Regions from separate parts of the Alteromonas sp. 4NH20-0056 genome, predicted to be linked through region 1. Evidence: predicted binding sites of a transcription regulator. Region 1 holds the regulator's gene; each other region holds the start of a gene.
The links. Region 1 encodes sigma-54, which starts transcription at its own class of promoters, with help from an activator protein. Its sites were predicted from a motif close to GTTGGCACGNNNNTNGNNT; they were not measured.
Positions count from the first base shown of each region.

Region 1 (3,141 bases):
CGCGTCTAATGGCTTTTAGTGTGTCTTTGTCGCTTAGCTTGCGAGCAACGGTTGCCAAGGTTTGTAAGTGACCTTGTGTTTGCTCCTCAGGGACAAATAATGCAAAAAATATATCAACGGGCTTTTCGTCAATGGCGTCAAAATCGATAGCGGGAATGCTAGTGACCACAATGGCGATAACACTAGATAACCCCGGTAGGCGGCCATGGGGCAGGGCAATGCCGTTGCCAATTCCTGTACTTCCCATGCGCTCTCTAGCAAGTAGGCTAGCAAGGGCTTCTGCCTGATCAATATCCTCGTTGTTATTCGCGGCAATGTCGCTAATGATTTCGAGAATTCTCTTTTTGCTATTGCACTGAACCGCACACTCGGTGCGGTCCAGACTTACGATGGCTTGTATGTCCATGCTTTACTACTAATGTTTTTTGAGTTTTTCCTTATGCTTGATGACCTGCCTGTCGAGTTTATCGACCATGCTGTCTATCGCCGCATACATGTCTGTATTCTCTGAGGATGCAAATACTTCAGCACCGCTCAAATGCATTGTTGCTTCTGCTTTTTGACTTAGTTTTTCAACGTTCAGGATGACATGCACATTAGAAATGTGATCAAAGTGACGCTCAAGTTTAGTGAACTTCGTATCGACATAATTACGCAAAGAATCGGTGATTTCAACATGATGACCCGTTAGGTTGATTTGCATATTTCGTCTTCCTTATGTTTTTTAAGCCCGTTAAATAAGGCTCTTGCGTTGGTTCGACGGTGGAATCGACAAAGATTCCCGGTATTTTGCTATCGTCCGCCGAGCGACCTTTATGCCCTGCTCGGCCAACAATTGAGCAATCTTGCTATCACTCAAAGGCTTGCTCGGCGTCTCGGCCGCAACAAGCTTTTTAATCAATGCACGGATAGCGGTTGAAGAGCACTCTCCACCTGATTCCGTGGCAACGTGGCTTGAGAAAAAATACTTTAATTCGTAAATACCACGGGGGGTATGCATATACTTTTGTGTTGTAACGCGAGAAATGGTTGATTCATGCATATCCACCATCTCTGCGACATCATTTAACACCATTGGTTTCATCATTTCTGGACCATGTTCAAAAAAGCCCATTTGTTGCTGAACGATACAATTAGCAACTTTCATTAGCGTCTCATTTCGAGACTCTAAACTTTTGATGAACCATTTAGCTTCTTGCATGTGAGAACGAATAAACTGTGAGTCGCTACTGTTCTTGGAGCTTCTACTCATTGCCGCGTACTGCTGATTAACACTAAGCTTAGGCAGGCTGTCTGGATTCAGTTCCACCACCCAACGTCCGTTCTTTTTCATAACTGACACGTCAGGAATAACGTACTCGGGTTCTTTCGTTTTAAGTGCACTGCCTGGGCGAGGGTTTAGCGTTTGCAGTAGGCGCATGGCTTCTCGAAGTTGGTCTTCTTTTAAGCGACTCTTACGCATGAGTGTGCGGTAGTCTTTACTGCTTAGTAAGTCAGAGTATTCTTCGATAAGTTGCTTTGCTTCTTCTAGCCATGGTGTGTCTTCAGAAAATTGACGCAGCTGAACCATCAAGCATTCTTGAGGGCTACGGGAGCCAGAACCAATAGGGTCGAACATTTGAATACGTTTTAGCACGCACTCAATTTCATCCATCTCTACCTGTTCTTCAATATCTTCGCTTTTAATGGCTTCTAATATGTCTTCCAACGACGTGGTCAGGTAGCCTGACTCGTCTATAGAATCGATAATGGCCATGGCAATAGCACGGTCAGTATCTGAAAAATGGGTTAAGCGCATTTGCCACGACAAATGCTCTTGAATGTCATCTGTCGTTTCGCCTTGGAAAATAAAATCATCATCGTTATTTGATGGGCCAGGTGCGGGGGCAGACGACGCCGAATAGTATTCATCCCATGTACTATCAATAGGAAGCTCGTCGGGCAAATCATTTTTTTCCAGTGCATCACCAGACTCGATAGTATCGCTTGATGCTGAAGGTGCCGCGTCTAAACGCGAATCGTCTCCGTCAATATTGTTGCGCTCAGCTTGAGGTTCATCGGAACCGTCCTCAACTTCTAAAAGCGGATTTGAGTCCAACGCTTCTTGAATTTCTTGTTGAAGGTCAAGCGTAGACAGCTGCAGAAGCTTAATGGCCTGCTGAAGCTGTGGAGTCATAGTAAGTTGTTGACTAAATTTTAGCTGTAAAGATGGTTTCATCTACGTCTTATTTTATGCTCTGTTATGCGTATACCGAGTGCGAAAATAGCTAAATCGCTTGCGACTTACTATTAACTATAGCCTGAATTGCTCGCCTAGGTATACATCCCTTACTTTTTGATTACTCAAAACTTGTTCCGCGGTGCCTTGGGCGATTAATTCACCATGGCTTACGATGTAGGCTTTCTCGCAAACATCCAAGGTTTCGCGGACGTTATGGTCCGTTATTAAGATCCCAATTCCTCTATCTCGCAAATGCTGGATAATCTTCTTTATATCATTAACTGATATAGGATCAACACCAGCAAATGGTTCATCAAGCAAAATAAATTGCGGGTTGGCTGCTAACGCCCGTGCAATCTCAACACGACGACGTTCGCCACCCGAAAGACTCATGCCTGCACTATTACGTATATGGTTAATATTAAATTCATCAAGTAGCGCATCGGCTTCTTGTTCTTGCTGCTCTGCATTTAAATCTTTACGGGTTTGCAAGATGGCCATAATATTTTCATGCACAGTAAGCTTTCTAAAGATAGACGCTTCTTGAGGTAAATAGCCAATGCCTTGACGAGCGCGCTCATGCATAGGTTGATGCGTAAGTTCTGCATCATCAATCGTAATGAGCCCCTTATCAAGAGGCACTAAGCCAACAATCATGTAGAAGGTCGTGGTTTTACCAGCGCCGTTAGGCCCGAGTAGGCCGACAATTTGGCCAGTCGATACCGATAAGCTCACGTCTCTTACAACTTGGCGCGCTTTGTAAGCTTTTGCGAGGTTTTTTGCACTCAGTGTTGCCATGCTTAGTTATCATCCTCGCCGTCGTTGTTGTCATCTGCTGCTTTTTTTATTGCTTCAGGCGTGAATACAGTCGTTACGCGACCGTCTTTATCGTTATCGCCACCGGTTGCCAACAGTTGCTC
Region 1 covers NZ_BAAJLS010000001.1:620,309-623,449, reverse strand. Annotated here, with positions in the region: gene ptsN (PTS IIA-like nitrogen regulatory protein PtsN) at 1-406, opposite strand, end outside; gene hpf (ribosome hibernation promoting factor) at 416-703, opposite strand; gene AC27EZ_RS02770 (RNA polymerase factor sigma-54) at 734-2,218, opposite strand; gene lptB (LPS export ABC transporter ATP-binding protein) at 2,294-3,019, opposite strand; gene lptA (lipopolysaccharide transport periplasmic protein LptA) at 3,022-3,141, opposite strand, start outside.

Region 2 (3,141 bases), 260 kb from region 1:
GATTTCGTCGCCGCGGTATTTTCACTTAGTGTAACAGTGATAATGTCGCCGATTTGACGTGCAGTAACATCCGAATAAAGGCTATTTGCGAGGTGGGCGCGATACAATGAACCGTCTTCAACCACCCGTTGCTTCGGGTAATCCGGTACAACCGGCGCAAATGACGGGTCGTTAGCTTGCACTGGCGGCTCACTCGTGCTTTGACAGCCAACAGTAAACAGCACTAGAAAAAATAAGCCTACACTACGCATAACTTCACCTATTAAAGCTGTTGAATAACTTGTCCAAGCATTTGGTCAACAGAAGAAATAACTTTAGAGTTCATTTCATAAAGTCTCTGGCTTTCAATCAGGTTGACCAACTCTTCCGTTACGTTCACATTCGACGTTTCTAGCGTGCCTTGAGAAATACTTCCCAAGCCCTGAAGACCAGGAATACCTTGGATAGGCGCACCACTTGATGCCGTTTCGACGAACAAGTTTTGTCCAATGGGTTGTAGCCCTGTTGGGTTAACAAAGTCTGAGATGTTCATTTGCCCCAGTAACTGAGGTTCAGCCTGACCTCTTATACTCACGCTTATTTGGCCATCTTGGGAGATGGTGATTTGCTGAGCATCTTCTGGTACTGCTACTTGAGGCTGTAACAGGTAACCCGCACCCGACGTAACGATTTGACCTTGATCGTTAAGCGCAAACTGACCATTTCTCGAGTACGCTGTCGTACCGTCTGGTTGCAAAATTTCAAAGTAACCGCGACCTTGTATAGACATGTCTAAGGCATTGTCTGTCGACAATAAGTTACCTTGCGTATGGGCTTTTTGGGTCGATACTACTTTTGAACCAGAACCAAGCATTAATCCAGAAGGTAATTCGGTATCTGCTGAGGAACGACCGCCAGGCTGGTTGATGTTTTGGTACAATAAGTCTTCAAAAATCGCGCGATCTTTTTTGAAGCCAACGGTAGACGCATTCGCCAGGTTGTTTGAAACAACCGCAACATCGGTTTGCGCCGCGTCCAATCCTGTTTTACTAATCCATAAAGCTGGATGCATAATAACCTCCTGACGTCACGCTATACGCAACGTTACCGTTAAATTATAAAATTCTCAGCAGCGTGTTGCCGCGTGTATCAAGCTCTTCCGCTTGTTTCATGACTTTTACTTGAAGCTCATAGTGACGCTGTAGGCTGATCATACTGACCATCTCGTCTACCGCATTAACGTTAGACCCTTCAAGCATGCCAGACATAAGCTGTACATTACCGCTAGCCGGGGCAATTGAACGGTCTTCCATTCGAAACAAGCCATCATTGCCACGTTCCATATCTGCATAATTTGGACTGACTAACTTAAGACGCCCAACTTCTTCAATGACATTCGCAGGTGCCCCGAGTTGACGCATTGATAAAGTGCCATCTTTAGCAATATTCAAGTTGTCTAAAGGGACGGGTAAGAAGATAGGCCCGTTGTCTCCCAATACCATTCGGTCATGAACGTCTGTCAAAATTCCGTCATCACCCAGCTTGAAGTTACCATCTCGAGAGTACGCTTCTTGGCCATTTTCATCCTGAACGGCAAACCAACCATCACCTTGAATTGCAACATCAAGGTCTCTCCCCGTTTGGATCATAGGACCAGATTCATAGTTATTTGCTGGGCTTTCTGTCATAGAGAAAACGCGAGTCGGCAAACCTTCGCCGTAAGCCGGCATTGACCTTGCCTGCTCTAGCTGAGCACGAAAACCTGTTGTCTGCGCGTTCGCTAAGTTATTCGCCCTTATCCCCGTACCTAGAAGGTCTTGGGAGGCGCCACTTGCTGCGATATAGAGAAGTTTGTCCATGACTGACTTTTGACTCTGTTTAAACCATACCTGTTGTTTTGCAAGGCTGATGCCAACATGCGAGTCACGTAAGAATTGAGGGAAGTAAGAGAGGTCGCATAAGAAAAAGCCGCAGCGATGCTGCGGCTTTTAACTACGTTAGTTGCGTTATCTAATATTCAAGATTGTCTGGTTAAGCTGGTTGTTTACTTCCAGAGCTCGTGAGTTCGCCTGGAAATTCCGTTGGGCAATAATCATATCGATAAGCTCTGTTGTAAGGTTCACGTTAGCTTGTTCAAGCGCTGATGAATTAATTTCACCAAACGTACCTGTCGTTGCTTCGCCCGCTAGCGCTTCACCAGAAAGAATACTTTCTTTCCACTGCGTACTGCTTTCTTGCGTTAAACCTTGTTCATTTGAAAAGCGAACCAATGCTACGCGGACAATAGGCTCAGAGGTTCCGTTTGAGAACGTTGCTCGAACTAACCCATCAGGCCCAATATCAATACCGGTTAATCGCCCAACAGGCAGACCATCTTGCTCTAATGAGGTTACTTCAAATGCAGACGCAAATTGAGTTGGCTCATTAGGCGTTGCACTTGCCGGGTCTAAATTAAAATCAACACTTATCTGCTGCGTGGGATCTGAGCCGTTTGACAATACGGTAGCACCTAGCGCCTCTGTCTGTAGTTTGAAATCAAGGGTTGATAATCCATCCGGCGTTTCTACACCAACAAAGTCACCACCTTGTGAAAATATCAACTTTGATGCGGTAACAGCGTTACCGGTGTTGGTACCTACGGTATTAGTTGCTGTCGCAGGGTCGGTATCAGCGCCGGTTGAATCAACCATATCAACTAAGTTGTCATCTACCGCTGTTGCAACATACCACTCGTTATCCACACCCGGCGTATTATCTTTAATAAAGTAATACGTCATCACGTGACTATCACCTAGCGAGTCATAGACGGTAACTGATGTTGCCGCATTATAGGTAAGAGGGTCGTCTGGGTTGAAATCAGCAGGATCTAGGCCTTGATCACCAGCAGGTAGATTCATTCGAATATCAACTTCAGAGGTTTGCTGAGGAGACCCCGATGAATCAGGAATACGAACTGGCTCTGTTGTACTCAATGCAACTGATGCACTTGTACCATCTGCGTTAACCGGAAAACCAAGTAAGTTATCGCCGCTACTGTTTACCACAAAGTTATCATTATCAAGCTTGAACTGTCCCGCTCGAGTAAACGAGAAATCTCGTGATGTAATTTCTGGCACTGTTGCAAAAAAACCGTTACCTGTAATGGCCAAATCAAGCGAGGTA
Region 2 covers NZ_BAAJLS010000001.1:357,318-360,458, forward strand. Annotated here, with positions in the region: gene flgH (flagellar basal body L-ring protein FlgH) at 1-251, opposite strand, end outside; gene flgG (flagellar basal-body rod protein FlgG) at 263-1,051, opposite strand; gene AC27EZ_RS01650 (flagellar basal body rod protein FlgF) at 1,095-1,838, opposite strand; gene flgE (flagellar hook protein FlgE) at 1,986-3,141, opposite strand, start outside.
Region 2: a site for sigma-54 is predicted at 1,877-1,895, ahead of AC27EZ_RS01650 (flagellar basal body rod protein FlgF). Genes of this name have one in related genera too.

Region 3 (3,141 bases), 260 kb from region 1:
CTTTGGAATAAACGTATTCAAAGTACGCGAAGTTCTCCAATGTCCACCCCTTACATCAATGCCTAAACTTAATAAATTAGTTCGTGGGGTTGCTCACATCCGAGGACAGACTATTTCAGTCATCGATTTGAGTATGGCAACAGGCGGAAAGCGCATTGAAAACCTCTCTACGTCTTTTATCGTCATTGCTGAATATAATCGTTCAGTGCAAGGCTTTTTGGTTGGTGCTGTAGAACGTATTATCAATACTAACTGGGATGCAATCATGCCTCCGCCGCAAGGAACAGGTCGCGCTAGCTATCTTACTGCAGTCACCGAAGTTGAAAATGAGCTAATCGAAATTCTTGATGTTGAAAAAATATTAAACGAAATTTCTCCGCTAAATGCAGAAGTAAGCTCGGAAGTTGCCGAAGGACTCACTACGGAAGGAAAAGAAGATAAAATAATTTTTATCGCCGATGATTCAGCCGTGGCTAGAAATCAGGTTAAAAAAGCACTGACATCGTTGGGGCTTGAAATCGAGCTTGCGAAGAATGGGCTAGAGGCGTTAAACCGCTTAAAAGAAATTGCCGAAGAGTATGGTGATATCACTAATAGAGTGGGGGTATTGGTCTCGGATATTGAAATGCCAGAGATGGATGGCTACACCCTTACTGCAGAGATAAAAAACACGCCAGAGCTGCAAAAACTTCACGTTGTTCTGCACACGTCGTTAAGCGGTGTTTTCAACCAAGCAATGGTACAGAAAGTTGGCGCAGACGACTTCATTGCAAAATTCCACCCAGATGAACTTGCCACAGCGGTTCAGAAGTGGCTAATGATAGATAGTGAATAACGGAGCTCTCAGGGATTGAATAGCAAAGATGTTTCGCCGGAAAGTTACGTCAAGTTTCGGCACTTCTTAGAGCAGCAATGCGGCATCGTACTTGGCGAGAATAAACAGTACCTAGTGCGAAGTCGTCTCGCTTCGTTGTTGCACGTGCACAAATTCGATAGCACTGATGCCCTTATCGAGACGGTCGTTCGCGGATACGATCGTAAATTACTTCAAAGCGTTATTGATGCGATGACGACTAACGAAACCTTGTGGTTTCGTGATACGTATCCCTTCAATTTACTGCAAACTAGGATTATCCCTGAGTTAGCGTCAAAAAACCGTAAGCTGCGTATTTGGAGTGCCGCGTGTTCGTCTGGCCAAGAGCCATACTCGATTGCAATGGCACTGCTTGAGTTTCAACGGCAAAAGCCTGGAATACTCAAAAATGGCGTAGAGATCATAGCAACGGATCTTTCATCTGAAATGCTAGCCAAATGCGAGAAAGGAGTATATGACGAGTTATCGTTAGCCCGCGGATTGTCGCCGCAGCGCAGGCAGGCGTTCTTTGATACAGCCGACAAAGGTCAAATGCAAATAAAGTCCGAAGTGCGTCGCATGGTAACGTTTAAAAGCATTAACCTGCTGAGTAGTTATGCATCGCTCGGCCGTTTCGATATCGTGTTTTGTCGTAATGTACTCATTTACTTTTCAGGTGACGTAAAACAAAAGATACTGCAACAAATTGCCGGGCAACTGCAACCTGACGGCATTCTCTTCCTCGGAGCGTCAGAATCTATAAGCTCTGCGAGCGATCGCTATAGCATGGTTAAATGTAACCCTGGTTTGTTTTATCAAAAGAAATAGCTGCAAGTCGATGCTTTAAATGCATTTTTTTTAAAAACTTATCACACTTTCACTTTTCATCTATCCAATTTAATCACTCTTGGCATCTCATTTGCTAATAAATCTTCAAGATAACTAAATATTGGTTGATACCCCATCAACACAATTGGGTTCTGGAGTTTTATTATGGCTATTAATCTCGACAAGCTTGTCGGATTCCATCAAAACGCACTGACCATTCGCACTGAAAGGATGGAAGTTATATCCGGCAATTTAGCAAACGCTAATACGCCGGGTTATAAAGCGAAAGACATCAACTTTAACAAGGCGATGGAAGCTGCGATGCGTAATTCAGGTGGCACAACTAAAACCACAGATGGACACTTAAATAGAACCCATGAAAAGCATCTAAAAGGCAGCAGTACGTCTGTTGCATCGAATTTTGATTTGCAATACCGCGTCCCAACACAACCAGACACCGGCGATGGGAATACGGTTGAAGTGCAGTCCGAGCGTAATCGCTTCTTGGACAATGGCTTGCGATACCAAGCAAGCCTCGCCTTCCTAAACGGCAAAATCAAAGGCATGAAAAAAGCACTTGGTGCGGCAGGAGGACAATAGTCATGAGTTTATTTAATGTAATGTCAATTTCAAGTACCGGTATGGAAGCGGAAAATGTTCGTTTGAATACAACGGCAAGCAACATTGCCAACGCTAATTCAGTAAGCAGTAGCTATGACGAAACATACCGTGCTCGTCATCCCGTGTTTGCCGCAGAGCTTAATCGCGCAATGCAGGACCAGTCGCGCGGCGTGGGTGTCCAAGTAAAGGGAATTGTCGAAAGTGATGCACCGCTGCAAGTGGAATATGCGCCAAATAATCCTATGGCTGACGCCGAAGGGTTTATCTACAAGCCAAATGTCAACATCGTGGAAGAAATGGCTAACATGATGTCAGCATCAAAAGCCTATGAAACCAATGTTCAAGTTGCCGATACCACTAAGCGTATTTTCAGGCGTGTGCTTCAGTTGGGTCAAGGGCAATAATTTGCCGCTTAGGTAAATCGAGGATTTTACAGTGAATACAGTTAACAACACGGGTCTTAATACCGACCTTTATTGGCAGGAAGAGACCGTAAAAATAGCAGACGGCACTGAGCAACAGTTATCCCAGGAAGATTTTTTCTCGATGTTGACTGAACAATTAGCCAACCAAGATCCGACCAAACCTGTTGATAATGACCAGATGGTTGCGCAGATGACGTCTTTCACCATGGCTGATGGTATTTCACAGCTCAATGGAAAGTTTGAAGCTTTCGCTGCATCAATGACATCTAACCAAGCGCTGCAAGCATCTAGCCTTATAGGCCAAAACGTATTAGTACAAGGTAACGTTGGTTTCATGGGAGCAACGGGCGAGGGTGTCTCAGGTGTTGTGGTGAACGAAAAAACGATTCAAAACATGACGATCACCATCGAAAA
Region 3 covers NZ_BAAJLS010000001.1:360,986-364,126, reverse strand. Annotated here, with positions in the region: gene AC27EZ_RS01680 (chemotaxis protein CheV) at 1-835, shown strand, start outside; gene AC27EZ_RS01675 (CheR family methyltransferase) at 851-1,681, shown strand; gene flgB (flagellar basal body rod protein FlgB) at 1,847-2,281, shown strand; gene flgC (flagellar basal body rod protein FlgC) at 2,284-2,706, shown strand; gene AC27EZ_RS01660 (flagellar hook assembly protein FlgD) at 2,738-3,141, shown strand, end outside.
Region 3: a site for sigma-54 is predicted at 1,760-1,778, ahead of flgB (flagellar basal body rod protein FlgB). Genes of this name have one in related genera too.